DNA from 3 places in the Acidaminococcus nyctereutis genome. Region 2 is predicted to be linked to each of the others. Evidence: riboswitches for the same ligand, from Rfam matches in the RefSeq annotation. Region 2 holds a riboswitch; each other region holds the start of a gene.
The links. A riboswitch is a leader RNA that binds a small molecule or an ion and turns the genes downstream of it on or off. The one in region 2 is predicted to bind S-adenosylmethionine.
Positions count from the first base shown of each region.

Region 1: another riboswitch for S-adenosylmethionine. It lies ahead of ACTUHY_RS01585 (methionine ABC transporter ATP-binding protein); the one in region 2 lies ahead of ACTUHY_RS09770 (MetQ/NlpA family ABC transporter substrate-binding protein).
Region 3: another riboswitch for S-adenosylmethionine. It lies ahead of metK (methionine adenosyltransferase); the one in region 2 lies ahead of ACTUHY_RS09770 (MetQ/NlpA family ABC transporter substrate-binding protein).

Region 1 is NZ_JBQOUY010000002.1:26,715-32,572, reverse strand. It holds gene hisD (histidinol dehydrogenase) at 1-1,173, opposite strand, end outside; gene hisG (ATP phosphoribosyltransferase) at 1,170-1,820, opposite strand; gene hisZ (ATP phosphoribosyltransferase regulatory subunit) at 1,834-3,009, opposite strand; gene ACTUHY_RS01590 (YerC/YecD family TrpR-related protein) at 3,006-3,308, opposite strand; SAM riboswitch class I at 3,545-3,654, shown strand; gene ACTUHY_RS01585 (methionine ABC transporter ATP-binding protein) at 3,726-4,763, shown strand; gene ACTUHY_RS01580 (methionine ABC transporter permease) at 4,753-5,415, shown strand; gene ACTUHY_RS01575 (hypothetical protein) at 5,549-5,858, opposite strand, start outside.
Region 2 is NZ_JBQOUY010000021.1:23,056-28,913, forward strand. It holds gene pflA (pyruvate formate-lyase-activating protein) at 1-71, shown strand, start outside; gene pflB (formate C-acetyltransferase) at 183-2,462, shown strand; SAM riboswitch class I at 2,541-2,642, shown strand; gene ACTUHY_RS09770 (MetQ/NlpA family ABC transporter substrate-binding protein) at 2,732-3,553, shown strand; gene ACTUHY_RS09775 (M20/M25/M40 family metallo-hydrolase) at 3,575-4,903, shown strand; gene ACTUHY_RS09780 (RluA family pseudouridine synthase) at 4,905-5,777, shown strand; gene sfsA (DNA/RNA nuclease SfsA) at 5,805-5,858, opposite strand, start outside.
Region 3 is NZ_JBQOUY010000010.1:57,126-62,983, forward strand. It holds gene cobA (uroporphyrinogen-III C-methyltransferase) at 1-348, shown strand, start outside; gene ACTUHY_RS06675 (precorrin-2 dehydrogenase/sirohydrochlorin ferrochelatase family protein) at 345-914, shown strand; gene ACTUHY_RS06680 (ferritin family protein) at 1,054-1,602, shown strand; gene citC ([citrate (pro-3S)-lyase] ligase) at 1,789-2,838, shown strand; SAM riboswitch class I at 2,899-3,007, shown strand; gene metK (methionine adenosyltransferase) at 3,059-4,237, shown strand; gene priA (primosomal protein N') at 4,239-5,858, shown strand, end outside.

The DNA of each region.
Region 1 (5,858 bases), on a different contig from region 2:
GCCACCGGTGGGCAGGATGTGGTTGGGCCCGGCGTAATAGTCCCCCAGAGGTTCCGGAGAATAGGCTCCCAGGAAGATGGCGCCGGCGTTGCGGATCTTGGGCACCAGGGCAAAAGGCTCTTTGGTGTTGATCTCCATGTGTTCCGGAGCAGAGATGTTGGCCATTTCTACCACCGTATCCATATCCTTGGCCAGGATGATCTTCCCCTGTACCGCCAGGGACTGGGCAGCGATTTCCTTCCGGGGCAGCTTCTGGAGCTGGACTTCCACTTCGTCCGCCACTTTCCCTGCCAGTTCTTCATCGTCGGTGATCAGGATGGCGCAGGCCAGAGGATCGTGTTCCGCCTGGCTCAGCAGGTCTGCCGCCAGGTACTGATAATCTGCGGTTTTATCCGCTACGATGAGGATCTCGCTGGGGCCGGCCAGCATATCGATATCCACATGTCCGTAGACCGCCTTCTTGGCCAGGGTCACGAAAATGTTCCCTGGGCCGGTGATCTTTTCCACTTTGGGGATGGTTTCCGTCCCGAATGCCAGGGCAGCCACGGCTTGGGCCCCGCCCATCTTATAGATTTCCGTTATGCCGATTTCTTTGGCCGTAGCCAGCACATAGGGGTTCATCTTCCCATCCCGGCCGGCAGGAGCTGCCATGGCGATCCGGGGCACTCCCGCTACTTTGGCAGGCACTGCATTCATGATCACGCTGGAAGGATAAGCTGCGGTGCCGCCGGGGACGTAGATCCCCACGCTGTCCACCGGGGTCATCTTCTGGCCCAGGAAGGACCCATAAGCCCGGGGAGTGAGCCAGGTCTTGGGCAGCTGTTCCTCATGGAACTTCCGCACATTGGCGATGGCCCGGCGGATAGCGCCCATGGTCTTTTCATCCACGGCCTTTTCCGCTTCCGCAAATTCCTCTTCCGTCACCCGGATGGTGGCGGGAGTCAGATCCGCTCCATCCAGCTTCTTGGTATATTCGAAGAGGGCTTCATCCCCTTTGGCACGGATATCATTGACGATGATGTCTACTTCTTCCGCTGCGGTGAGAGGCCGGCCGAACATTTTTTCTACGGCTGCCGCCACTTTCGGGGACAGTTTTACTTCATCAAAGGATTTCTTTTCCAAAAGACGGCTGATTTCTTCTGCCGTGCTCTTTCTTTCATCATAGACTTTCATTCTGGTTTTTCCTCCTTCAGGACCACTTTCAGATCTTCTACCAGCTTCCGGATCCGGTCGTACTGCATCTTGAAGCTGACTTTATTGGCAATGAGACGGGCGGTGGACGGGAACACCGTAGCTACTTCCTTCAGATGGTTTTCCCGCAAGGTCCGGCCTGTCTGGACGATATCCACGATCATTTCGCTGAGCCCTACGATGGGCCCCAGTTCGATAGAACCATTCAGTTTAATGATTTCCATCTGCATCCCTAGCTTGTCGAAGAAATCCGCCGCGCATTTGGGATATTTGGTGGCCACCCGCATATGGGCGTAATCGGTGATCTCAGGCAGTACTTTGGCTTCCGGCACCGCCATCATCAGATGGCAGCCGCCATAGCCCATATCCAGCAGTTCGTAGATGTCCTTCCGCTCTTCATTGAGCACATCCTTGCCGATGATGCCGATATCCGCCGCTCCGTATTCCACATAGGTGGGCAGGTCCACCGTCTTCACGATGATGAACTTCACCTTGGTCTCTTCATTGGTGATGACCAGCTTCCGGGAATCTTCCACCACGTTTTCCGCCGCATAACCGACCTTGGCAAGGAGTTCCACAGATTTTGCAAAAAGTTTTCCCTTAGGCAGGGCAATTGTCAAATAATCCATTCCGTTTTCTCTCCTATCCTACATATGCTACGGCTTCACACCGGTTGGCCGCACAGGCTTTGGCTGCTTCTTCCGGGGTCAGGGCATTGGTGGCCACTTTCACGTTCTTGCCGCCCTTGCGCAGCTCGATGGCCTTCTGGATGGCTTTGTCCTGGCAGCCAGGAGCCCAAGCAACGTAGATATCCCATTTAGATTCCCGGTTGAACCGGCCGTCCCGGCGCAGGGACAGGATGATCCGGTCGATGCCCATGGCAAACCCCGTAGCCGGTTCCGGATCTCCGAAGGCTTCCATCATATGGTCGTACCGGCCGCCACCGCAGATATTGAACCCGATCTGGGGGGCATAGGCTTCGAACACCATGCCGGTGTAATAATCGAAGTTCCGGATCAAGGACAAGTCGAAGGACAGGTACTGGTCCACCCCGTAGGATTCTGCCAGTTTATAGATGGCTTTCAGGTTCTTCAGGGCATCCAGGCTCTTAGGATTCTTCACCCGGGTTTCCAAGGTATCCAGCAGGTCCCGGCCGCCTTGGAGATAGAGCAGATCCCGGAACAGGTCCTTCAGTTCCTTGGGGATGAACCGATCGGCTGCCTCTTCCAGGCCTACTGCATTGTGGCTCAGGATCATGGTCTTGACGAAGTCCGCCTGCTTGTCCGTCAGCTTGGCTTCTTCCATGAGCCCCGCCAGGAAAGCGCTGTGACCGATGCTGATGAGGAAATCCTGGAGTCCGGCGGCCTGCAGGCTGCTGACGGCCAGGGCCAGGACTTCTGCATCCGCCATGGGAGCTTCGGCTCCGATCATCTCGATCCCCGCCTGGGAGAATTCGCACTGGCGGCCGGCCTGGGTCTGTTCGTGACGGAACACATTGGCGATGTAGAACAGCCGCTTCACACCCCTATCGTTCTTCAGCCGGGTGGCCACCATCCGGGCCAGAGGGGTGGTCATTTCGCTCCGGAGCATCACCGTCCGGTTGTTCCGGTCCATGAACCGCATGCTTTCATCGCTGATGCCGGCCCCGCTCAGGGCAAAGGTGTCGGCGTATTCAATGGTCGGGGTGATGGCTTCATCATACCCCCAAGAAAGGAAATTCCCGGCGATCCGGTCTTCCAGTTCCCGTTTCATCCGGGCATCCCCCGGCAGGATATCTTTGGTCCCGTAAGGGATCCGCAGTACAGTACTGTTGCTCATTTCTCGTTAGCTCCTTCAGTCAAGATGGGGATCAGGGTGCGATACCCTCCCGCTCCATAGTTCAGACAACGATTGACCCGGGATACGGTGGTGCTGCTGGCGCCCGTATCCTTGACAATCTTGGCATAGTTTTCGCCGCGATGAAGACGCACCGCCACTTCCAGCCGCTGGCTCAGTGCCTTCAGCTCATTGGGGGTGCAGATATCTTCCAGGAAGGCCAGGCTGCCGTCCACATCCTGCAGCAGGGTAAAGGCTTTGGCCAACTGTTTCAGTTCCCGTTCATTCAATCCGGCTACCATGATCGTAACCCCTTTCTCTTCCAGATTCCTTACTGTTCCGGTCGCTTCCGGAATATTTGCTTTACTGATTTATTACTTTACTACGATGACGCGATAAATGCAAGTAGTTTTTGGGAATTTGTGAAAATTTTTTGAGGGATGGGATAAAGTGGTTAAGTGGATAGGTAGTTGAGTGTTTCTTCCTTCAATCCCCATTGACAAACTGTACTTTATACGGTATCATTTAATTCGCATTGATTTCATCGAGAGTAACGGAGGGACTGGCCCAATGAAGTTACGGCAACCATCAGCGGCTCAGCCGGCTGAACGGTGCTAAGTCCACCAGGCAGTGCCTGAAAGATGAAGATGAGTAAGCCTAACTGATTCCTCTTCACATCAGATGAAGAGGTTTTTTTATTTCTACGGAGGTGAACCCCCATGATAGAACTGCAGCATATCGAAAAGATCTATCATACAGCTTCAGGGGATCTGCATGCCCTGAAGGATATCAATCTGACCATCGATGAAGGCGAGATCTTCGGGATCATCGGCCTATCCGGGGCCGGCAAGAGCACCCTGGTCCGGTGCATCAACATGCTGGAAAAGCCCACCAGCGGCAAAGTAATCGTGGACGGCCAGGAGATGACCGCACTGGGCGAGGAACAGCTGCGGAAGGCCCGGCAGAACATCGGCATGATCTTCCAGCATTTCAATCTGCTCTCCAGCCGCACGGTCTACGGCAACATCGCTTTCCCCCTGGAAATCCAGGGCATGGACAAAGCTGCCATCCAAAAGAAGGTGGCTCCCCTGCTGGACCTGGTGGGACTCAGCGACCGTGCCGACCACTACCCCAGCCAGCTTTCCGGCGGGCAGAAACAGCGGGTAGGCATCGCCCGGGCCCTGGCCAGCGACCCCAAGGTGCTCCTGTGCGATGAAGCCACTTCTGCCCTGGATCCCCAGACCACGGAAAGCATCCTCTCCCTGCTCCGGGACATCAACAAACGGCTCCACATCACCATCGTCATGATCACCCACCAGATGAACGTGGTGAAAGAGATCTGCGACCGAGTGGCCGTCATCGAAAACGGGGAGATCATCGAACAGGGCTCCATGGTGGATATCTTCACCAATCCCCAGAAAGCCACTACCAAAGAATTCGTAGCCAGCATCCAGCACAATGACCTGCCGGATTTCGTCAAGAAGCTGGACATCCACAAGGAATACCGTCCCGGAGACAAGGCCCTGGTGAGCCTGAGCTTCATCGGGGACAGCGCCGGGGAGCCCATCGTCTCCGTGCTGATCAAAGAATACGATACCAACGTGAACATCCTCACGGCCAATATCGAAACCCTGCAGGATACCCCCTTCGGGACCCTGCTCATTGAAGTAGAAGGCGACGAGGACCACCTGAAAAAGGCCCTGGATTACCTCCATGAAAGACAAGTGAAAGATGAGGTGATCGGTTATGTCTCCTAATATGATCCATCTGCTGGTCAAGGCCCTGGGGGAAACCCTCTATATGGTGGCCCTGTCTGCTGCCATTGCATCCCTGTTCGGCATCCCCCTGGGGGTGATCCTGACCATTACCGGAAAAGGCCACATCAAAGAGAATGCTGCTCTCCACAAGACCCTGGGCTCCATCGTCAACGCTCTCCGTTCCGTGCCCTTCATCATCCTCATGGTGGCCATCATCCCCCTGACCCGGCTGATCGTGGGTTCTTCCATCGGGACCACCGCTGCCATCGTCCCGTTGACCATTTCCTGCACCCCGTTCATTTCCCGGATCATCGAATCGTCCCTCCTGGAAGTGGATCCGGGGGTCATCGAGGCAGCCCAGAGCATGGGGGCCAGTCCCATGCAGATCATCTGGAAAGTACTGCTGCCGGAAGCCATGCATTCCATCGTGCTGGGCATCACCTTGGCGGTGATCAGCCTGATCGGTTCCAGTGCCATGGCCGGCGCCCTGGGTGGCGGTGGCCTGGGAGACTTGGCCATCCGGTACGGCTATCAGCGGTTCCAGGCAGATACCATGGTGGCCACGGTGATCGTGCTGATTGTCCTGGTCCAAGTGGTCCAGACCATCGGGAACCGGATCTCGGCTAAATTGAATAAGACGAAAATCAAATAGGATAGGGGCTGTTGCACAGAACGTACAACGGCCCCTTCCTTTCGTGTATAATAGTTTTGCAGGATTCCTAAACTGCCCTGCCCTCTGCTTAATAATCTTTAATCATGGATCTTTTTTTAATTCTTTGACTTTTTTAGATTCCCGCCTGGTCACCATAGACGAAGGCCTGCTGCATGAAGGTCCTTTGCTGTTCCATTTCTCGATACTCCAGGAACTGGTCGACTGCACCGGCGAGCATCCACCAGTTCCGGCTCTCCTGCCAGCTGCTGCTCTGTCGAGGATCCCGTTGGGGATCATACACTCTCAAGCTGGCAATCATCCCTGCCAGCGAAACTCCTGCCTTCAAAGGATCCTTCCAATAGGAAGCCAGCTGTTGGCCTAACTGCTGTTCATTTCCCCCAAAAGGAGACCGGAGCAGTGCGGAATCAGGATCCAGCCGCTGA
Region 2 (5,858 bases):
AGCTGAAGGACGTGAAACCGCCCACCCAGGAAGCAGTGGATCAGGCCCGGGAGATTTTGGGAGCCATATAAAAATAGTTAGCTTTAGCAAACTTGATTCCAGTCAAGGTTTTCCAACGGGAAAAACGGTATGATTAGGCCATCAAAAACGAAACCATCAGGAACTCAAAAGGAGGATCTGTAATGAACAGCATCAATCAGAATGTTGCATGGAGAGGTTTTAAAGGCATGAAATGGACGGACGACGTGGATGTCCGGGATTTCATCCAGAACAACTATACCCCTTATGACGGGGATGAAAGCTTCCTGGCAGGCCCTACGGAAGCCACCAACAAACTGTGGGGGAAGGTCCAGGAACTCCAGAAGGAAGAACGGGCCAAAGGCGGCGTGCTGGACTGCGAAACGGAAGTGGTCTCCAGCCTGACAGCATACGGCCCCGGCTACATCGATGAATCCATGAAAGACCTGGAACAAGTGGTGGGCCTCCAGACCGACAAGCCGCTGAAACGGGCCTTCATGCCCTATGGTGGCATCAAGATGGCAGAAGAAGCGGCGGAAACTTACGGCTACAAAGTGAACCCCAAGTTCCACAAGATTTTCACCGACTACCACAAGACCCACAACCAGGCCGTGTTCGATGCTTATACCGCTGAAATGCGCAAAGCCCGTCACAGCCATATCGTAACCGGTCTGCCTGATACCTATGGCCGGGGCCGGATCGTGGGGGACTACCGGAGAGTGGCCCTCTACGGCATCGACTTCCTGATCGACAAGAAAAACGAAGACCTGGACAACTGCGGCTGCGGCGTCATGACCGATGACATCATCCGGCAGCGGGAAGAACTGGCGGAACAGATCCGGGCCCTGAAGCAGATGAAGGAAATGGCCAAAGTCTACGGCTATGATATCTCCGCTCCGGCCAAGAACGCCAAGGAAGCTGTCCAATGGCTGTACTTCGGCTACCTGGCTGCTGTGAAGACCCAGAATGGGGCCGCCATGAGCGTGGGCCGGATCTCCACCTTCCTGGATATCTATATCAGCCGTGACCTGGCCGAAGGGACCCTGACGGAAGAACAAGCCCAGGAACTGATCGACCACCTGACCCTGAAATTCCGCATGGTGAAATTCGCCCGGATCCCCTCCTATAACCAGCTGTTCTCCGGCGACCCGGTATGGGCCACCCTGGAAATGGCCGGCATCGGCATGGACGGCCGGCACATGGTCACCCGGAACGACTACCGGTTCCTCCACACCCTGGAAAACATGGGGCCTTCTCCGGAACCCAACCTGACTGTGCTGTATTCTTCTGCACTGCCGGATAACTTCAAGAAATACGCCGCCCACATTTCCATCACCACTTCCTCCATCCAGTACGAAAACGACGATGTGATGAAGCCGGTATGGGGCGATGATTACAGCATCTGCTGCTGCGTATCTGCCACCCAGACCGGGAAGGAAATGCAGTTCTTCGGGGCGCGGGCCAACCTGGGCAAATGCCTGCTGTACGCCATCAACGGGGGCAAGGACGAAAAATTCCTGACCAAGGACGGCAAACACATGCAGGTAGGGCCGGAATATGCACCCATCACTTCCGATGTGCTGGATTATGGCGAAGTGATGCACAAATTCGACCTGATGATGGACTGGCTGGCCGGGCTGTATGTGAACATCCTGAACCTGATCCAGTACATGCATGACAAATACTACTACGAAGCGGCTGAAATGGCCCTGATCGACACCGATGTGCGCCGGACCTTTGCCACCGGTATCGCCGGGTTCTCCCATGTGGTGGATTCCCTGTGCGCCATCAAATATGCCAAAGTATCAACGGTCCGGGATGATTCCGGCCTGGTGGTGGACTACAAGATCGAAGGGGACTTCCCCAAATACGGCAACGATGATCCCCGGGCGGATGAAATCGCCGTGTGGCTGCTGAAGACCTTCATGACCAAGCTGCGGAAGCACTACACCTACCGGAATTCCGAAGCCACCACCTCCATCCTGACCATCACTTCCAATGTGGTGTACGGCGGCGCCACCGGTGCCCTGCCTGATGGACGGAAGGCTTACACCCCGTTCGCTCCTGGTGCCAACCCGGCCTATGGTGCGGAACAGAACGGCCTTCTGGCATCCCTGAACTCCGTAGCCAAACTGCCGTACGAATACGCGCTGGACGGGATTTCCAACACCCAGACCATCGCTCCGGAAACCCTGGGCCACAACGAAGAAGAACAGAAAGCCACCCTGGTACGGGTGATGGACGGTTACTTCGACCAGGGAGCCCACCACCTGAACGTGAACGTGTTCGGTGTGGATAAGCTGATCGACTGCATGGAACATCCGGAAAAACCGGAATACGCCAACTTCACCATCCGGGTATCCGGCTACGCGGTGAAATTCATCGACCTGACCCGGCAGCAGCAGCTGGACGTCATCGCCCGCCGCGCCCACCAGAAGATGTAACTGTTCTCACCTCAGTTACAAAAAGTCCTTGACTTTCCTAGTCAACTAGTGTAGAATCAAAACCATCAAAATCACATACCTTCATCGAGAGCAGCAGAGGGATTTGGCCCTATGAAGCTGCGGCAACCCCCGGACGGGAAGGTGCCAATTCCAACAGGGATCTTCCCTGGCAGATGAAAAGCGAGCTCAGTCATCGGAAACGCCATCTGCCCAGCAGGTGGCGTTTTTCTTATGAGGCTTTCGGGAAGGCAACAAAGGAGAGATGTTGAATGAAACTGAAGAAATGGATGGCAGCAGTGGTAACCGTCCTGGCTCTGGCCAGCCTGGTCAGCGGCTGCGGCAGCGACAAGAAAGCGGCAGCGCCGGCGGAAAAGAAGACCATCACTGTAGGGATCACCCCCGGGTATTCCGAACAGATCATGGAAGTGGTGAAGAAGGAAGCGGAAAAGCAGGGACTGAAGGTGGAAATCAAGACTTTCTCCGACTACGTGACCCCGGACCAGGCCCTGGCCCAGAAAGACATCGACCTGAACTCCTTCCAGCATGAACCTTTCCTGCTGGCCTTCAACAAAAAGAACGGCACCAAACTGGTGAGCATCGGCAAGACTTACCTGGCGCCCCTGCGGCTCTATTCCACCAAGATCAAGAATGTGGCGGACATCAAGGACGGAGACAAGATTGCCATCCCCAACGATCCTTCCAACGGAGGCCGGGCCATCCTGATGCTGAGCAAGCTGGGCCTTTTGAAAGTGAACCCTGATGTAAAGGCCACGGAACTCACCGTCAACGATATTACGGAAAACCCGAAACACCTGCAGATCGTGGAACTGGAAGCTGCTCAGCTGCCCCGGAGCCTGGATGACACAGCCGCTTCCATCATCAACGCTGGCTATGCCAATTCCGCCGGCCTCTCCACGGACCTGGCCATTGCCAAGGAAGACAACACCAGCCCCTATGTGAACATCATCGCCGCCCGGGAAGAGGACAAGGATAACCCCACCTACAAGAAGTTCGTCCAGATCTTCCAGAGCCAGCCGGTAAAGGATTATATCCTGGAAAAATGCAAGGGCAACCTGGAACCTGCCTGGTAAATAAGAAAGAAGGGAAACGTCGTGAGTCTGACAGAAGAAGAAAAATATACCGCCCATCTCCAGCGGTTCATCCAGTGTGCCACCGTGTCCAACGCCAATGTGGACAAAGTGGACTGGAGCCAGTTCGAGAAACTCCATGAGGCATTCCGGGAATTCTATCCCCATATTTTCAGACTGATGGAGCTGGACCAGGTAGGCCAGGCCGGCCTGCAGTTCCATCTGAAGGGCACGGGCAGTGACAAGAAGCCGCTGCTGCTCATGGCCCATCAGGATGTGGTGGAAGTGGGGGACGGTCGCCAGTGGACCTTCGATCCCTTCGGGGGCGAACTGATCGATGGCTGCATCTGCGGCCGGGGCACCACCGACTGCAAGCATCTGTTGCTGGCGGAAATGGAAGCGGTGGAAGCCCTGCTGGGGGAAGGCTGGCGGCCTGCCTATGACCTGTATCTGTCCCTGGGGTACAGTGAAGAAGTGTACCTGGAAAACGATGTGGACGGAGCGGAAAAACTCACCCGGAACCTGGAACAAAAGGGCGTCCGTCTGGGTACCGTAGTGGATGAAGGGGGCGGCCTGTTCCCGGCGGGGGACAAGCTGGAAGCCAAGATCGGGGTAGCGGAAAAATCCCCGGTGAACTTCGAGATCTACGCCAATTCTCCCGGAGGCCATTCCAGCCGTCCGGGGAAGGGCACGGCCCTGGGGACTTTGGCCAAAGCCATTGTGGCCATCGAATCCCATCCGTTCCCTTACCGGTTCACCCCCCTGACCCTGGCCCATCTCCAGAAAAGCGCCAAGCTCCAGGAAGGCAGCCGCCGGGCCATCTATGCAGATCCGGAGGGCCACTGGAAGGAGCTGTGCCAGTTGGCCCAGGAAGATCCGGCACTGGACGCCCTGCTCCACACCACCATCGCCTTTACCATGGCCGAAGCCAGCAAGCAGCCCAATGTGCTGCCCAGCCATGCAGCCGCCCAGATGAGTGTCCGGGTGCTCCAGGGAGATACGGTGGAATCCTGCGAAGAGTATTTCCGCCAGTTCCTGCCGGAAGGGGTGGAAATCCGCCACGTGTCCGGGAAGGACCCGCTGCCTGCTTCCGACCCCCAGGGGTACGGGATCCAGGTGGCAGAAAAGGTCTTGAAAGAGCAGTACGGGGATAAGGTGGATGTGGTGCCTTTCCTGATGCTGGGAGGCACGGACAGCCATTATTACAAGCGGATCGCCGACAATGTGATGCTGTTTTCCGGGTATTGCTGGGATGGACGGTGGGGAGCAGCCCACCAGGTGAACGAAAAGATCCCCGCCGATGCCCTGAAGGGCAGCGTGGACTTTTTCAAGAAGTTCCTGCGGGAATATTGAGATGGAACTGACCTATCTTGTCGATGGGGCCCATGCCGGATACTGCGTACGCCAGGCAGCCCGAGGCCCCATGCACCTTTCGGAAAAGCTCTGGCGGAAAATCAAATGGAACGGTACCATTACGGTGAACGGATCCCCGGTTTCCAGTCCTTCTCACAGGCTGGAAACCGGGGACCGGCTTGTATTCCGCTGGGAAGAAAAAGCGGCGGTGATCCCCGTCCATCTGCCCCTTTCCCTTTTGTATGAAGATGAGGACCTGCTGGTGGTGGATAAGCCGGCGGGGATGCTGATCCATCCTACTTATGCTGGGGCACGGGATACCCTGGTCCAGGCCGTGGGAGGGTATTTCCGCCGGACCGGACAGCACTGCGGCATCCATCCCCTGTACCGGCTGGACCGGGATACCACCGGGGTCCTGATAGTGGCCAAATCCGCTTTTGCCAAACACGCCCTGACCCGGGATCACAGCCAGATCTGCCGGGAATACCTGGCCATCTGTGAAGGCAGGCTGGAACTGGGCACAGGCGGGATCTGCCATCCCATCGGCCGGGTGGCAGAAGGAGTGGACCGGTGGATGGTACGGGAAGATGGCAAGACGGCCATCACAGATTACCAGGTGCTGGGCTTCCGGGGAAACAATACTGTACTGCGGATCCACCTGCTCACCGGACGGACCCATCAGATCCGGGTCCATTTTGCCCATGCAGGCCATCCGCTGTTGGGGGATCCTCTGTATGGCCAAGAGCACAGCAGTCTGGAGCGCCAGGCCCTCCACGCCTGGACCGTCCGGTTCCGCCACCCTCGGACGGGAGAGGAGATGTTCTTCCAGGCGCCTGTACCGGAAGATATGAGAAAGGGTTTGCTGCACGAGTGAAAGCCATACACGTGCAGCAAACCCTCTTTATTTTATCTGTACTGGTACCTTTTTCCCGATGGACAGGGAAGCAGGGGCCAC
Region 3 (5,858 bases), on a different contig from region 2:
CGCTGTCTCCTGCTCCGGGCAGAAGAAGGGTCCCCGGATCTGGTCCGGGAACTGGAAAAGGCAGGGCTGAACTATCAGGATGCGTCCATTTATCGGGTCCGTTCCTTGGAGGACAAAGGGGGGACGCGCCGCCTGCTTTCGCCAAGGGTCATGATCTTTGGCAGCGGCAGGGGGGTCCATGCTTTTTTCCGGCAGTTCACCCTGGCACCGGAGACCCGGGTCCTCTGCATCGGTCCAGTTACGGCCCGGGCTGCCTGGGAAGAAGGCTGCAAGCATGTGGAAACAGCCAGGATCCATTCCGTATCCGGCATCCGGGAAGCTCTGGAAAGAAAGGAAGTGCGGGAATGAGTTATTTCCCCTTGATGGTCCAGCTGGAACAGCAGCCGGTCCTTTTGGTGGGAGGCGGGCGGACCGCACTCCATAAAGCCCGGATCCTGCTGGAATTCGGAGCCCGGATCCAGGTAGTGGCTCCCGTCCTTATACCCGGATTCCATGCCCTGCCGGTCCAAATAGCAGCAAGGAATTTCAGCCAAGAGGACATCTTCCGGGAAAAATGGCAGATGGTCGTGGCTGCGACCAATGAAAGAGCGATCAATGAAAGAATCAGCCGTCTTTGTCAGGAACAGAAAATCCCAGTGAATGTAGTAGATGATCCGGCGCTGTGTTCCTTCATCTTTCCGGCCCTGCTGAAAGAGGGAGAAGTGATCTGTGCTGTCAGCAGCGGTGGCAGGAGCCCCCTGGTGGCACAGTATGTGAAAAGCCGGATCCAACAAGTCCTGCCGCAGGGACTAGGTGCCCTCAATGAACAGATGGGAAGATACCGGCAGCAGTTGGGACAGGAAGAAAAAGATCCCCGAAAACGGAAAGAGAGGCTGAAGGAGAGGCTCCAGCAGCTCTTAGACAGGTTCTCATAAAAAACATATCAAATGGAAAAATATTTTCCAAAAAGACTTGCATTATTTTAAGAGTCTGTTATAATAATAACCGTAAGAGATAATTAATATTAACAAATACAAAATCTTGTAAACTGTGTAAATCAGGGGAGGCAATATCATGAAAAAGTTCATTTGCAGAGTGTGCGGTTATGTCTATGAAGGCGAAGAAGCTCCGGAAAAGTGCCCGCAGTGCGGCGCTCCCAAAGATAAATTCGATGAACTGAAAGAAGGCGTCAAGGAATACGCCGATGAACATGTGGTCGGCGTTGCCAAAGGCGTGGATGAACGGGTGCTGGAAGGCCTGCGTCAGCACTTCACCGGCGAATGTTCCGAAGTAGGCATGTATCTGGCCATGAGCCGGGTGGCTGACCGGGAAGGCTATCCGGAAGTGGCGGAAGCCTACAAACGGATCGCTTTCGAGGAAGCAGAGCATGCAGCCAAATTCGCAGAACTGCTGGGTGAAGTAGTCACCGACAGCACCCAAAAGAACCTGGAGATGCGGGCTGCTGCTGAACAGGGTGCCTGCGCTGGCAAGAAGGAAATCGCTACCCTGGCCAAACAGCTGGGCTACGATGCCATCCATGATACCGTCCATGAAATGGCCAAGGACGAAGCCCGTCATGGCCGCGTATTCGATGGCCTGCTGGCCCGTTACTTTGCAAAATAAGAGAGCCCGGTAACTGTATTCAGATACTGGTGTGGATAAAAAAGGCTGTACAAGATTGCCGACAGATCGATGTCGGCGGTCTGTACAGCCTTTTTTTTTGCCAGGAAAGATCTTAGTTGGCGGACCAACGCAGCCCAACCCTTTTTTGTGATATAATGGGGTGACTTTAAAACCAGAAGGAGACAAATGATGTCTGATTATTTTATTTCCCAAGTATATCCTTCCGATAAACGGACCAATGCCCAAGTGGATGCACTGTTGGAACAGGAAGGGATCCGGCGGGATGCCAATCTGGATTATACCTGTGTGATGTTTGACAGCGACTATCAGGCCATTGCTACCGGTAGCTGTTTTGGCAATACCCTGCGCTGTATGGCAGTGGATCATCGGCATCAGGGCGAAGGGCTGATGAACGAAATCGTTTCCCATCTGGTCCAGATCCAGTATGAACGGGGCCATCTCCATCTATTCCTCTATACCAAGTGCAGCTCGGCCAAATTCTTTGGAGATCTGGGCTTCTATGAAATTGCCCGGATCGAAGACCAGATCGTGTTCATGGAAAATCGGAAAGATGGGTTTTCCAGTTATCTGGATCAGCTGGCCCAAAGCCGGATCGATGCACTGAAAGTGGCAGCCATCGTGATGAATGCCAATCCTTTTACCTTGGGGCATCAGTATCTGGTGGAAAAGGCTGCTGGGGAAAATGATGCAGTACATCTTTTCATGGTCAGCGAAGATGCCAGCCTGTTTCCCTATGCGGTGCGGAAAAAACTCATCCTGGAGGGGACCCGTCATCTGACCAACATCCGGTACCATGACAGCGGGCCCTATATCATCAGTCAGGCTACATTCCCCAGCTATTTCCAGAAGGATGCAGAAGCCGTGATCGCCAGCCATGCCAACCTGGATCTGGCCATCTTTACGAAAATCGCCCATCGGCTGGGCATTACTTCCCGGTATGTGGGGGAAGAACCTACCAGCGTAGTCACTGGCCTCTACAACCAGGTGATGCAGCAGCGTCTGCCAGAAGCCGGGATCCAATGCATCGTAGTCCCCCGCCGGGCGGAACAGGGGGAAGTGGTCAGCGCCTCCACCGTACGGAAAGCCATCCAGGAAGGCAACTGGGAAGGGGTCCGGGAGCAGGTCCCTCCTACGACTTGGGACTTCCTCCAGAGTGAGGCAGCCCGTCCCATCTTGGCAAAGATCCAGAAAGAGCAGGATGTGGTCCACTATTGAGTGGGTCCAGCTTGTGTTTTGCTACTGTATCTGTTATAATTACAAAGCAAAATCACATATTGCTCATCAAGAGTGGCGGAGGGAATGGCCCAATGAAGCCACAGCAACCATGGCCTTGGGCCAACGGTGCTAATTCCTGCAATGCGGTCTGTCGATTGTAAGATGAGAGTCCTATAGGTACTCTCATGTTTGAGAGTATTTTTTTTGTAAGGAGGAAAAAATGAAGAAAGTTTTTACGTCTGAATCAGTTACGGAAGGCCATCCTGATAAAATCGCCGATCAGATCTCTGATGCGGTACTGGATGCCATCCTGGAACAGGACCCGGATGCCCGAGTCGCCTGCGAAACCCTGGTGGCTACCGGCCAGATCCATATTGTAGGAGAAATCTCCACCAGCTGCTATGTGGATATTGCCAAGATCGCCCGGCAGACGGTGATCGATATCGGCTACGACCGCGCCAAATATGGCTTTGATGGTTCCACCTGCGGCGTGCTGATCTCTATCGATGAACAGTCTCCGGATATTGCCCAGGGCGTGGATGAATCCGATGAATCCAAACAGGGTGCCCAGGATGAGACGGAAAGGATCGGTGCCGGGGACCAGGGCATGATGTTCGGCTATGCCACGGACGAGACGCCGGAATATATGCCGCTGCCCATTTCCTTGGCTCATAAGCTGGCCCGTCGGCTGGCTCAGGTGCGCAAGGACGGGACCCTGTCCTATCTCCGTCCGGACGGCAAGACCCAGGTGACCGTGGAATACGATGGGGACAAACCGGTCCGGGTGGATACCATCGTGGTCTCAGCTCAGCACAGCCCGGATGTTTCCATGGAACAGCTGCGGAAGGATATCCTGGAACAGGTCATCCGGCCGGTGGTGCCAGCGGATCTCTTGGATGGAGAGACCATCTATCATATCAATCCTACCGGCCGTTTCGTCATCGGCGGCCCCCAAGGGGATTCCGGCTTGACAGGACGGAAAATCATCGTGGATACCTACGGGGGCATGGCCCGGCATGGAGGCGGGGCCTTCTCTGGGAAGGATCCTACCAAGGTGGACCGGAGTGCCGCCTATGCAGCCCGGTATGTGGCTAAGAATGTGGTGGCTGCCGGTCTGGCCAAAAAGTGCGAGATCCAGCTGGCTTATGCCATCGGGGTGGCCCGCCCTGTATCCATCAGTGTGAATACTTTTGGCACGGCGGCCATTCCCGAAGACAAGATCGTGGAATTGATCGAAAAGAACTTTTCCCTGACCCCGGCGGGTATCATCAAGAGCCTGGATCTGCGCCGCCCCATTTACCGGCAGACGGCGGCCTATGGCCATTTCGGCCGGACCGATGTGGATCTGCCCTGGGAACGGCTGGATAAAGTGGACGTGCTGAAAAAAGCACTGGAATAAGATGGAATACGCAAAGGTTGCCATCAATCTGCCGGCCAAAAACATCTTTCGGCAGTTCACCTACCATGTCCCGGAAACCCTGGATTTCCTGGACCAGGGCTGGCGGGTGGTGGTGCCTTTCGGCCAGCAGCTGCTGGAAGGGTTCATCGTGGAAGAGGACCGGGAACCAGACTGTACCCGGGAGCTGAAAGACATCGCCGATGTGGTAGGGACGGAGCCTTGGTTCGACCACGAGATGCTGGCTACAGCTTATTGGCTGTCCCGATATTATCTGTGTGCGCTGGCCGAAGCCCTGCGCCTGTTCATCCCAGGTAAACGCAGTTTGGCAGCAGTGGGGAAATATGTGACCGTACCTGGAGCAGCCGGACTTTCCCCGGCAGAACAGGAGTTGTATGACTTCCTGACGCTGAAGGGACCTCTGCCCAGGAAAGCCATCCGCCAGCTGCCTGGAGGAGAAGATGCCCTGAAAGGGCTGATCACCCGGCAGGCTGTTGTCCTGTCCTATGACGTAAAATATAAATTGCGGGAGAAAACCGAACGGACCTTTGCCATAACACCGGAAGGGCTGGCGGCAAATGGGAACGGAGAGGTCCGGGGCAAAAGCCAGAAGGCTGCCCTGGGCCTTTTGCCATGGGGGAAAGAGCTGAGTGCTGGAGCATTGGAACAACAGGGCATCTCGGCGGAGGTATTGCGGAACCTGGTCCGGAAGGGATGGCTCTCGGAAGGGCGCCGGCGGATCCTCCGGGACAGCTACCAGGGACTGGAAGCTCCCAAAGAAATCCTGGAATTGACAGAAGAGCAGCAGGCTGCCATCCTGGCAGTAGAGGCGGCAGAGGAAAAGCGGGAAGCCAGGACATTTCTCCTCCAGGGGATCACTGGCAGCGGCAAGACGGAAGTCTATCTGCGTCTCACGGCTAAGGCCCTCCAGGAAGGTCGGCAGGTCCTGGTCTTGGTGCCGGAAATCGCCCTGACTGGGCAAGTGGTCAAACGCTTCAAAGCCTGGTTCGGGGCGGCCGTGGCTGTGGCACACAGCCGGCTTTCCTCTGGGGAACGGGCGGATGTATGGTGCCGGATGCGTTCTGGACAGGCCCGGGTGCTGATCGGAGTGCGGTCTGCGGTGTTCTGTCCCTTTTCTGCGCTGGGTCTGATCCTCATCGATGAAGAACACGAGGGAGCCTACAAACAGGAGGAACGGCCCAGTTACCATGCCCGTCTGGTGGCCCAGTACCGGGCCCATCAGTGGAAGGTCCCGGTGGTCCTGGGATCTGCCACACCGGACCTGGAATCCTATTATCTGGCGGAAAAAGACATCTACACCCATCTGCGGCTGACCCATCGGGCCAAAGCTGGAAGCCATCTTCCCCAAGTATCCATTGTGGATATGCGGGAAGAGCTGCAGCGGGGGAACCGGAGCGTCCTTTCCGATGTCCTGCGTTCCCGGTTGGAGACTACGGTGGGAAAGGGTGAACAGGCCATCATCCTCCTGAATCGGCGGGGATTCTCGACTTTTGTCCTGTGCCGGGACTGCGGAGAATCTCTTAGCTGTCCCAATTGCGCGGTATCTCTGGTCTACCATGCCAGGGAGCAGCTGATGGAGTGCCATTACTGCGGCCATACGGAA